3 regions of the Thioalkalivibrio sp. ALE11 genome follow, and region 2 is predicted to be linked to each of the others. Evidence: predicted binding sites of a transcription regulator. Region 2 holds the regulator's gene; each other region holds the start of a gene.

Region 1 (3,233 bases), on a different contig from region 2:
CAGGTCGGTCAGCGGGTCGTGGCTGGCGCGATGCGCCAGCTCCGCCTCGTGCCGGCGCAGGCGGGTCTCGGCCTCGCGGCGCTGCTGCACCTCGCGCCCGAGGTCGCGGTTGATCCGGTGGTAGCGCATGGTCGCCGCGGCCATCAGCGCCAGCAGCCCCAGCAGCAAGGCGATGGTGATCGCCGGGTTCTCGCGCCAGTAGAGCAGCGGGTCCAGGGCCGGGTTGCGTTCGTAGGGCGGGGCGCCCAGACGTTCCAGCAGCTCATGCGCCGGGGCGTAGGACAGGGGCGCGGCCCAGCCGAAATATTCGCCGGTCCGGCTTGCCGGGTGACCCTCCGGCATCTCCAGCAGGGCCACGGTCACCGCGTTGGCCAGGGCTTCGTCGGCATGTTCCATGCGCGAGAACGGCCATTCCGGGAACAGGCGGGTGGTGTGCTCGAACGGAAAGCCGGGGGTGTCGCGCGGTTCCAGCACCCGCAGCTCGCCGGGTTCGAACGCCCCGGCCCCGGCCATGCGGTCGAGCACGCCGGTGCGGACCGTGCCGGCGTCCGCGCGGCCGTCGAGCACGGCCTCGACCACGCGGTCATGCGGCATGTCGGTGAAAGTCAGTTCGGCGAGATCCTCGCGCGGATCCACGCCGGCATCCAGCAGGGCCTCGTGCCCGGCATGCCAGCCACCCAGCGAGCCCTCCTGTACCGCAAACAGGTGCTGGCCGGCGATGTCCTCCAGCGCGGTGATGTCGTCGCGGTCGGCGCGCGTGAAGATGACGCCGCCGAACAGCCGGACCGGTTCGCCTTCGTGTGACGCGATCAGTGTGGTCAGGCGGCTGATGCCGTGGGCGTATTCCAGCTGGACGTAGTGCCCGGTATTGGTGAGAACGAAATCGATCTCTTCCCCCGCAACCGCGTCTTCCAGCTCGGGGTAGTTCATCGCCCGCATGCGGAAGCGGGCGTCGAAATCCTCGCCAAGGCGTTCGGTCAGGTAGTCCGCGGTCGGTTGCCAGCGGGCCTCGGCTGCGCTTGCCTCGCGCACTGCGAGCACACCGATGTCCACTGTCGTGGCCCCATCCGGAGCGCCGGCGACCGCGCCCGGGAGGGACGGGAGCAGCATCACGGCCAGGACAAGGGTGCGGGGCAGCCATTGCATGCCGGTCAGCCTACTACGAACCGGGCGGTGGATGCTTGTCCGTGCAGACAACGGTTTGATTCGGGAACCTTTCGTTCCCGCGAGGGGCAGGGAAATGCAGGGAGGGCAGAGAGGGCAGAGAGGGCAGGCAGGAAAGGCCGCCAGGGCCGCGCCCGGGCCACGGCCACGGGCGGGCGAGAGGGCGAGTGGCCGGCGTTCACCAGCTCTTGTAGGGCAGGAACTTGCCGTTCCAGGTGATCTTCACCCGGTCACCCTTCGGGTCCTCGACCTTGTCGATGTCCATGGTGAAGTCGATGGCGCTCATGATGCCGTCACCGAACTTCTCGTGGATCAGCGCCTTCATGGTGTCACCGTACACGTTGATCGCCTCGTAGAAGCGGTAGATCACCGGGTCGGTGGGGATGGTCTTGTCCCAGTGCTTGTGCGGGAACGCCTGCAGGGCCTTCGACACGTCGGGCCCGAGATCGAGAAACGCGGTGAGCCGGTCGGCCGCCTCGGCGTCGAGATGATTCATGCCGTAGCAGGCCGAGGTCACGTAGACCTCGTGCAGGCCGGTGGCCTCGGCGATGCCGGCCCAGGTCGCGGACCGGCCCTCCTTGGCTTCGAGGATGGTGGCGGTCATTTCGGTCTTGCTGAGGGTCATGGATGGCCTCCCGGTTGGTGTCGGATCAGTGTTGCCACCCAATGCTCTGCAGATCCCGTGCCAGCTGGACGCCGTTCACCGGATCCGCTCCGGGACGGCCGTACGGCAGCACGGGTCGGGTGAGGCGGACACTTTGTCCGCTCCCGGTGCGGACAAAGTGTCGACAATGTCCGAAACGGGGTCTCAGGCCAGTCCCAGTTTCTTCAGGCGGTAGCGCAGCTGGCGCGGGGTGAGGCCCAGGTCCATGGCGGCGCGGGTCTTGTTGCCGCCGCTGCGTTCGATGGCGTCCCGCAGCTGGTCGGCCTCGGAGGCGTGCACGCGGCGGTAGGGGCGGACGATGCCGGGGCCGGCCGCCCCGCCGGGGTGCGGCTCGTTGCCGTGCGTGCCGGGAAAGGCCGGGGTGTCCGGCGATGGTGCGGCGTCCGGTTGCGGGGAACCGGCAGGGCCGGTGGCGTGCAGCCCCGGGCTGATGCGCGATTCCTCGTGCAGGATCTCGTCGATCAGGGCGGTGCCGATGCGCCCTTCGCTGGAGAGCAGCACCGCGCGTTCCAGCACGTTCTCCAGCTGGCGGATGTTGCCCGGCCAGTCGAAGGTCTCCAGACGCTCCATCACCCCGTCGCCGAGGACCACGTTCCAGCCGTGGACGTGGGTGTAACGGTCGAGAAAGTGCCGCGCGAGCAGGCGAATGTCGCTGGCGCGATCGCGCAGCGCGGGCATGTGCAGCGGGATCACGTTGAGGCGGTAGAACAGATCGAGCCGGAATTCCCCGGCATTGACCGCTTTCTGCAGGTCCTTGTGGGTGGCGGCGACCACGCGCACGTCCACCGGGATGTCGCGCGATCCCCCGATCGGCTGCACGACCCGTTCCTGCAGCACGCGCAGGATCTTGGACTGCAGCGCCTCCGGCATGTCGCCGATCTCGTCGAGGAACAGGGTGCCGCCGTCGGCCAGGGCGATCTTGCCGGTCTTGGCGCTGGAGGCCCCCGTGAAGGCGCCTTTCTCGTGGCCGAACAGTTCCGATTCCAGCAGGTCGGCCGGGATCGCGGCACAGTTCAGGGAGATGAACGGTCGCGCGTTGCGCTGGCTGATCCGGTGGATCATGCGTGCGATCTTCTCCTTGCCGGTGCCGGAGTCGCCGGTGATCAGCACCGTGGCCTGGGTGTCGGCGATGCGGTGGACCTGCTTGAGGACGCTGCGCAGGGCGGGGCTTTCGCCGAGGATCCCGTATTTCGCCCCTTGGGTGTCGAGGGCGCTCTTGAGGTAGCGGTTTTCCGAGACCAGTTCGGCCGTGCGTTCGGCGATCAGCTGGTTGATGCGCAGGACCTGGCCGATCATGGAGGCGACAACGCGCAGCACGTTGAGATCGTCCTGGAACTGGCGCGAGCGGCGGCGCAGCCGGTGGACCCCGAGTACGCCGATCGGCTGTTCGTCCTGCACGATGGGG
Region 2 (3,233 bases):
GCCATTTCCAGCACCAGGTGGTCACGCTGCTCGTCGGACAGGCCGGCGATGTAGCGGGCCTCGTAGTCGCCGATGACCTGGATGCGGTTGGGGCGGATCAGGTTCAGGTGGCCGGCCAGCGGCAGGTCGCCATCGCCGAATCCCAGGAGTTCGCGGTCGCCCGCGGCTTCCTCTCCGTGGACGTAGCGCAGATCCAGACGGCTCCCCATCGCCCGCGTGAGCGCGGCGATGGTGATGTTGCTCGCGGTGCCGTCGGCTGCCGCTTCCGCCCGGTCGGCCATGGTCAGGTATCTCCCAGGGCCCGGGTGAGGGCCTGCTGGACCCCCGCGCTGTCCGCGGCGCGCCGGATGCCGGCGAGGGTGTCCGGCTGCGACAGCCCGCGCGCGAGCTGGGCCAGCAGGTCCAGGTGTTCGCTGGTGGCCTCTTCCGGCACCAGCAGGGCGATCAGGATGTCCACCGGTTCGTGGTCCATGGCTTCGAAATCCACGCCCTGATCCAGACGCAGGACCGCGATGCGGGGCGTATCCAGCTCGGCGAGACGGCCGTGCGGGATCGCCACGCCATGGCCGAGCCCGGTGGAGCCCAGTTTTTCGCGGGCCGACATGGCTTCGAACGCGGCACTGGCCGCCAGTCCGTCCGCGGCCCCGTCCACCAGCAGATCGGCGAGGGTTTCCAGCGCTCGTTTCTTGCTGGAGCAGTCGGTTTCCAGTCCGATGCGCTCCGGGGTGATGAGCTCGGCCGGATTCATCGGCTTACTCGGGTTGTTCGCGGTTGCGCTGGGCGCCCTCGGCGCGATGATGATCCTTGACCTTCTCCTTGTGCTTGATCAGCTGGCGGTCGACCTTGTCGATCAGGCCGTCGATGGCGGCGTACATGTCATCGTGGCTGGCCTCGGCGTGGATGTGGTTGCCGCTGACCTGCAGATTCGCTTCCGCCTTGTTGTGCAGCTTCTGCGTCTTCTCGTGGTTCAGCACCACGTGCACGTCGATCACCTTGTCGAAGTGGCGTTCCAGCTTCTGGAATTTCTCGTTGACGTAGTCGCGCAGGGCGTCGGTGATGTCGACGTGGTGTCCGGTGAGATTGATCTGCATGGGTCAGGCTCCTTTCGGTTTGCTTCCGGTCGGCATGGCGGCCATCTGGCGGCGTTCGCTGGAGGATGGCAGGTTCATGCCCTCCCGGTATTTGGCCACGGTACGCCGGGCCACGTTGATGCCCCGATCCGCCAGGATCTGGGCGAGGCGGGAATCGCTGAGCGGTTTGCCCGGCGTTTCCTCTTCGATGAGTTCGCGGATCATGGCACGAATCGCGGTCGCGGAGCATTCCCCGCCGTCGCTGGTGCCCACGTGACTGGAGAAGAAATACTTGAATTCGAACACCCCGCGGGGGGTGTGCATGTATTTCTGCGTGGTCACCCGCGAGATCGTGGACTCGTGCATCTCCAGGGCTTCGGCGATGTCGCGCAGGATCAGCGGCTGCATCGCCACCTCGCCGTGTTCCAGGAACCCCTGCTGGCGTTCGACGATCGCTCGCGCCACGCGCAGCAGGGTGTCGTTGCGGCTGTGCAGGCTCTTGATGAACCATCGCGCCTCCTGCAGCTGATCGCGCATGAAGGCGCTGTCGCGGGCATCGGAGACCTGGCGGACCATGCCGGCGTAGAGGTCGTTGATGCGAATGCGCGGGGCGATCTCGGGATTCAGGTCGACCTGCCAGCCCCGGTCGGTATGACGCACGTAGACATCCGGGACCACGTATTCCGGCGGTGTCTCGCTGATCTGGGCGCCGGGGCGCGGGTTGAGCGTGCGGATCAGGTCCAGCGCCGCGGCCAGCTCGTCGCCATCGCGTACGCCGCTCTGGCGCTGCAGGGCCTTGTAGTCACGCCGGGCAAGGGCGTCCATGCCGTGTTCGAGGAGCGCGCGCGCCGCCTCGCGCGAGGGCGCGTCCGGCGCCAGCTCACCCAGCTGGACCTCCAGGCACTCGCGCAGATCCAGCGAACCGACCCCCAGCGGGTCGCAGTGCTGCAACCAGTGGCGTACGGCCTCGACCTCGTCGGTGTCGACGGGGGGTTCTTCACTCCGGCTGATGGTCTCGGCCAGGGTCTCGACGTCGCCCTCGAGGTAGCCGTCGCCGTTGATGGTGTCGATCAGGGCGGCGCCGATGCGCTGGTCGCGCGGGGTCAGGTGCGACAGATGCAGCTGCCACAGCAGGTGATCCTGCAGCCCGCCGCCGTCGTCGTCCGAGGTGTTCTCCAGCGGGTCGCGGTCGTCCGGACCGCGCGGGCTGGCGCTGGCGTCGTAGATGTCTTCCCAGCGGCTGTCGGTCACCAGCTCGTCGGGGATGACGTCCTCCGAGCCGCCGGCATCCACCGTTTCGCCGGTGCGGGCGGCGTCGCTGCCGCTCTCGCCGTCGTCGGTGTTCGCGTCGCTGGCAGTGTCCGCGGTGTCCCCCGCGTCGGCACCGAGTTCGTCATCCTCGGCCTGTTCCAGCATGGGATTGCTTTCCAGCGCCTGCTGGATCTCGGCCTGGAGCTCCAGCGTCGACAGCTGCAGCAGCCGGATGGCCTGCTGCAGCTGCGGCGTCATGGTCAGCGTCTGACCGAGCTGCAGATTCAGCCCGGGCTTCAGCATGAGTTGGGAAAGGCGTTGGTCACCATAAGTGAATAGTAATCCCTTGCTGCGGGCTTGTGCACCGTCCGGGTGCGGCGGTCGGTGTCACAGGCGGAAGTTTTCGCCGAGGTAGACCTCGCGCACGCGGGCGTCGGCCAGCAGTTCGTCCGGCGTGCCCGCGCTCAGCAGGCGCCCCTCGCTGAGGATGTACGCGCGATGGCAGATACCCAGGGTCTCGCGTACGTTGTGATCCGAGATTAGTACGCCGATGCCGCGTTCGGCCAGGTGGCGGATGACTGCCTGGATCTCGCCGACCGAGATCGGATCGACCCCGGCAAACGGTTCGTCCAGACAGATGAACTGCGGATCGCCGGCCAGCGCGCGGGCGATCTCGGCGCGCCGCCGCTCGCCTCCGGACAGCGCGATCCCGGGGCTGTGGCGCACGGTCTCCAGCTGGAATTCCTCGATCAGGGCGTCGCCGATGCGGCGGCGCTCGTGGCGGTCGAGTTCCGGGCGCAGTTCCAGCACTGCCTGCAGGTTGTCCTCGACCGACAGGCGGCGAAAGATCGAGGCCTCCTGGGGCAGATAGCCCAGCCCGGCGCGGGCGCGTTCGTGGATGGGCGCCCGGGT
Region 3 (3,233 bases), on a different contig from region 2:
CCGCGAACTTCGAGCCCGAACTGCGCCAGGCGCTGGTCCATCGGATCGATGCCCAGGAACGGGCGTTCCGCATCTTCTCCGAGTTCGCGGCACCGGCGGCCTGTGCCGCCTGGCGCGAGCTGCAGACGGCGGCCTTCGCCGCCGACATCGAGCGTCTGCGCCGCCGGGCCTGTACCGAGGCCTCAGGGCACCACGACCCCGCCCGGGCCGAGGAATGGTTTGCCTGTACCACCGCGCGCATCGACGCGATGAAGGAGATCGAGGATCTGCTGGAGATGCACCTGAACGAGTGCTGCTCGGCACGCATCACGGCGGATCGCGCGGACCTCGGCGCGGTGCGTGACCGGGTCGCGCAACTCGCCGAGTCGGAACTGCGCGACAGCGTCCCGTATGCGGTGTTCTTCGGCGCGCCGGAGGGCCTGGAGCCCGCGCAGGAGGAGGGCGATGCCGCACTCAACGTACCGATCGTCGGACACTCGGTGATGGACTTGGTGCAGCGCCAGGCGGCCCGGCTGCAGTCGGTGGAGGATGAACTGCATGCGGCACGCCAGGCCCTGGCCGAGCGCAAGACCATCGAGCGTGCCAAGGCGCTGCTGATCCAGCACCGCGGCCTCAGCGAGGACCAGGCCTACAAGCTCCTGCGCCAGACGGCGATGAACCAGAACCGGCGCCTGGCCGAGGTCGCCGAGGCGACCGTCGCGATGTCCGACCTGCTGGGCAAGGGCGGCCTGTAGCTAACTCCCCGGGAAACGGATGCCGGCCCTGTGGGAGCGGGCTTGCCCGCGAAGCACCTACCAGTGTCCGCGACTGGCAGGGGCTTCGCCGCCAAGGCGGCTCCTACAGGTAGTGCACCAGCGCGGTTCATCTGCACCGCCGGTGTGCCCCAGGGTGGTGCCGCTTGCGAGTGATATTCCCCTGCGAAGATTCGATTGAGTACCGGGAACCGTCCGATTTTTCCGCGTCAGGATAGGCTTTGCGCCCTATCGGTCGATCAGCAACGGCTAATTGGCACACCTCCTGCAGGAATACCGGCAAGACGAGCCAACGGCGGTTCGTCGCCTGACAACAGGGAGACCCGACGACCGGGCCTCCCACGGGACTGGACAAAGGCGTCCATCACCCGGCTGCAAACGCGGCCGGGCTGATAGGACGCCTTTTTTCGTTTTTGGGATGTGTTTGCTGACAAGGGGAGTGAACCCGCAATGACCGATCACACGAATGACACGAAAAAGACCTCCGGCCTGTCGCGCCGGCGTTTCCTTCAGGCCGGCGGCGTTCTGGCAGGGGGCGCCGCCTTGGGGATGCATCCGGATTTTTTCCGGTCGGCGGCCTATGCCGGGGGATCCGAAGGGCTGGAAAAGACCAAGCTCGAGTTCGGATTTATCCCCTTGACGGATTGTGCTCCGCTCGTAGTCGCCCAGGAGAAGGGATATTTCGCTCGCCACGGGCTCGACGTCCATGTGGCCAAGGAGGCTTCCTGGGCCAATATTCGCGACAAGGTCTCCGTTGGGAGCCTGGATGGCGGGCACATGCTGGCGGGGATGCCGATCGCCGCGACGCTGGGCGTGGGTGCTACCCAGCGCAACACCATCACGGGGTTCAGCATGGACCTCAACGGCAACGCGATTACCGTTTCCAACGAGCTCTACGACCGGATGGTCGAGGCCGATCCGGAGGCTATGAACGAACGGCCGATTTCCGCGCGCGCCCTGAAGAAGGTCATCGATGCCGACCAGGCAGCGGGCCGTGCCCCGATGACCTTCGCCATGGTTTTCCCCGTATCCACGCATAACTATGAACTGCGCTACTGGATGGCCGCTTCCGGGATCAACCCGGATCGGGATGTCCGCCTGGTTGTGATCCCGCCACCCCAGATGGTGGCCAACCTGCGCGCGGGCAACATGGATGGCTACTGCGTCGGCGAGCCCTGGAACATGCGTGCGGTGGACATGGGTATCGGCAAGACCCTGGTCACCAACTACGAGATATGGAACAACAATCCGGAGAAGGTGTTTGGCGTACTGGAGAGCTGGGCGGAAGAACACCCGAATACGCACCAGGCAGCGTTGCGGGCCTTGATCGAGGCCAACGAGTGGATGGACAAGCCCGAGAATCGCGAAGAAGTGGTGCGCATCATTTCGGGCCGCCGTTTTGTCAACGCCCCTGAACACGTAGTGGCCATGTCGATGACGGGGACGCTCCAGTTCAATCCGGACGGAGACCCCGAACCCTTCCCGGACTTCAATGTGTTCCACCGTTACGCGGCCAGCTTTCCGTGGCGCTCGCATGCGGCCTGGTTTGTCACGCAGATGGTTCGTTGGGGGCAGCTGGAAGAGCCTGTGGATATGCGTGCGGTGGCCGAAAAGGTCTATCGCCCCGAACTGTATCGGCAAGCGGCTGCAGAAGTGGGCGTCGCCTATCCCGAGATCGACTGGAAGACGGAAGGCACACGCAATGAACACTGGACCCTGGAGGCGGCCTCCTCGCCGATCGAGATGGGCCCTGACCGGTTCATTGATAACCGCGCCTATGACCCGGATGACCTTGTCGGCTATGTCGACGGTTTCGATGTACACAGTCGCAAGGTCGCCCTCGATGACCTCGCCGACGTCAACGGCTGAGGGAGGCCCACCATGTCCACCAATTACGCCGATATGCAACTGGCGGTTGAACGCGAGAACGACAAGGACGCCGAAGGTCGAACGGAGGCCGCCGCTGGCCGGGAAACCAAACCGGCGGAACGCAACGACACCGCCGGGGCGATCGAATCGGCACACGATGACCGATTCGAGGTGATGGCGGATATGTTCCAGCGCTGGATTCCTGTGCTGGCACTCCCGCTGATTGCGTTCGGATTGCTGCTGGGGGGCTGGGCCTGGCTGCAGTCGACGGTCTCGCCGGACCTCCCGACGCCCGGGCAAGTGTGGGCCGAGGCCGTCTACCTGCTAAGCGATCCGTTCTACGACTACGGTCCGAACGACATGGGGATCGGCTGGCAGGTGATGTATTCCCTTGGCCGCGTCCTGGCGGGCTTCGGCCTGGCAGCACTGGTCGGCATTCCGCTGGGCTTGATGATGGGCGCTTCGCTCTCGATGCGCCGCGCCATTAGCCCGGTCGTGCAGCTGTTGCGTCCCGTGTCCCCGCTGGCCTGGCTGCCGCTCGGTCTGCTGGTGTTCCAGGCGGTCAATCCCTCCGCGATCTTCGTGATCTTCATCACCAGCATCTGGCCGATC

What was found. Region 2 encodes sigma-54, which starts transcription at its own class of promoters, with help from an activator protein. Its sites were predicted from a motif close to TGGCANGNTNCNTGCTT; they were not measured.
Region 1: a site for sigma-54 is predicted at 1,836-1,852, ahead of cynS (cyanase). Genes of this name have one in related genera too.
Region 3: a site for sigma-54 is predicted at 1,007-1,023, ahead of F620_RS0110745 (CmpA/NrtA family ABC transporter substrate-binding protein). Genes of this name have one in related genera too.

What each region holds. Positions count from the first base shown of each region.
Region 1 is NZ_KB906167.1:58,345-61,577, forward strand. It holds gene F620_RS0105905 (EAL domain-containing protein) at 1-1,146, opposite strand, end outside; gene cynS (cyanase) at 1,343-1,789, opposite strand; gene F620_RS0105915 (sigma-54-dependent Fis family transcriptional regulator) at 1,973-3,233, opposite strand, start outside.
Region 2 is NZ_KB906171.1:58,943-62,175, reverse strand. It holds gene hprK (HPr(Ser) kinase/phosphatase) at 1-281, opposite strand, end outside; gene F620_RS0109965 (PTS sugar transporter subunit IIA) at 284-748, opposite strand; gene hpf (ribosome hibernation-promoting factor, HPF/YfiA family) at 753-1,091, opposite strand; gene F620_RS0109955 (RNA polymerase factor sigma-54) at 1,095-2,624, opposite strand; gene lptB (LPS export ABC transporter ATP-binding protein) at 2,709-3,233, opposite strand, start outside.
Region 3 is NZ_KB906173.1:53,736-56,968, reverse strand. It holds gene F620_RS0110750 (nitrate regulatory protein) at 1-734, shown strand, start outside; gene F620_RS0110745 (CmpA/NrtA family ABC transporter substrate-binding protein) at 1,203-2,621, shown strand; gene ntrB (nitrate ABC transporter permease) at 2,634-3,233, shown strand, end outside.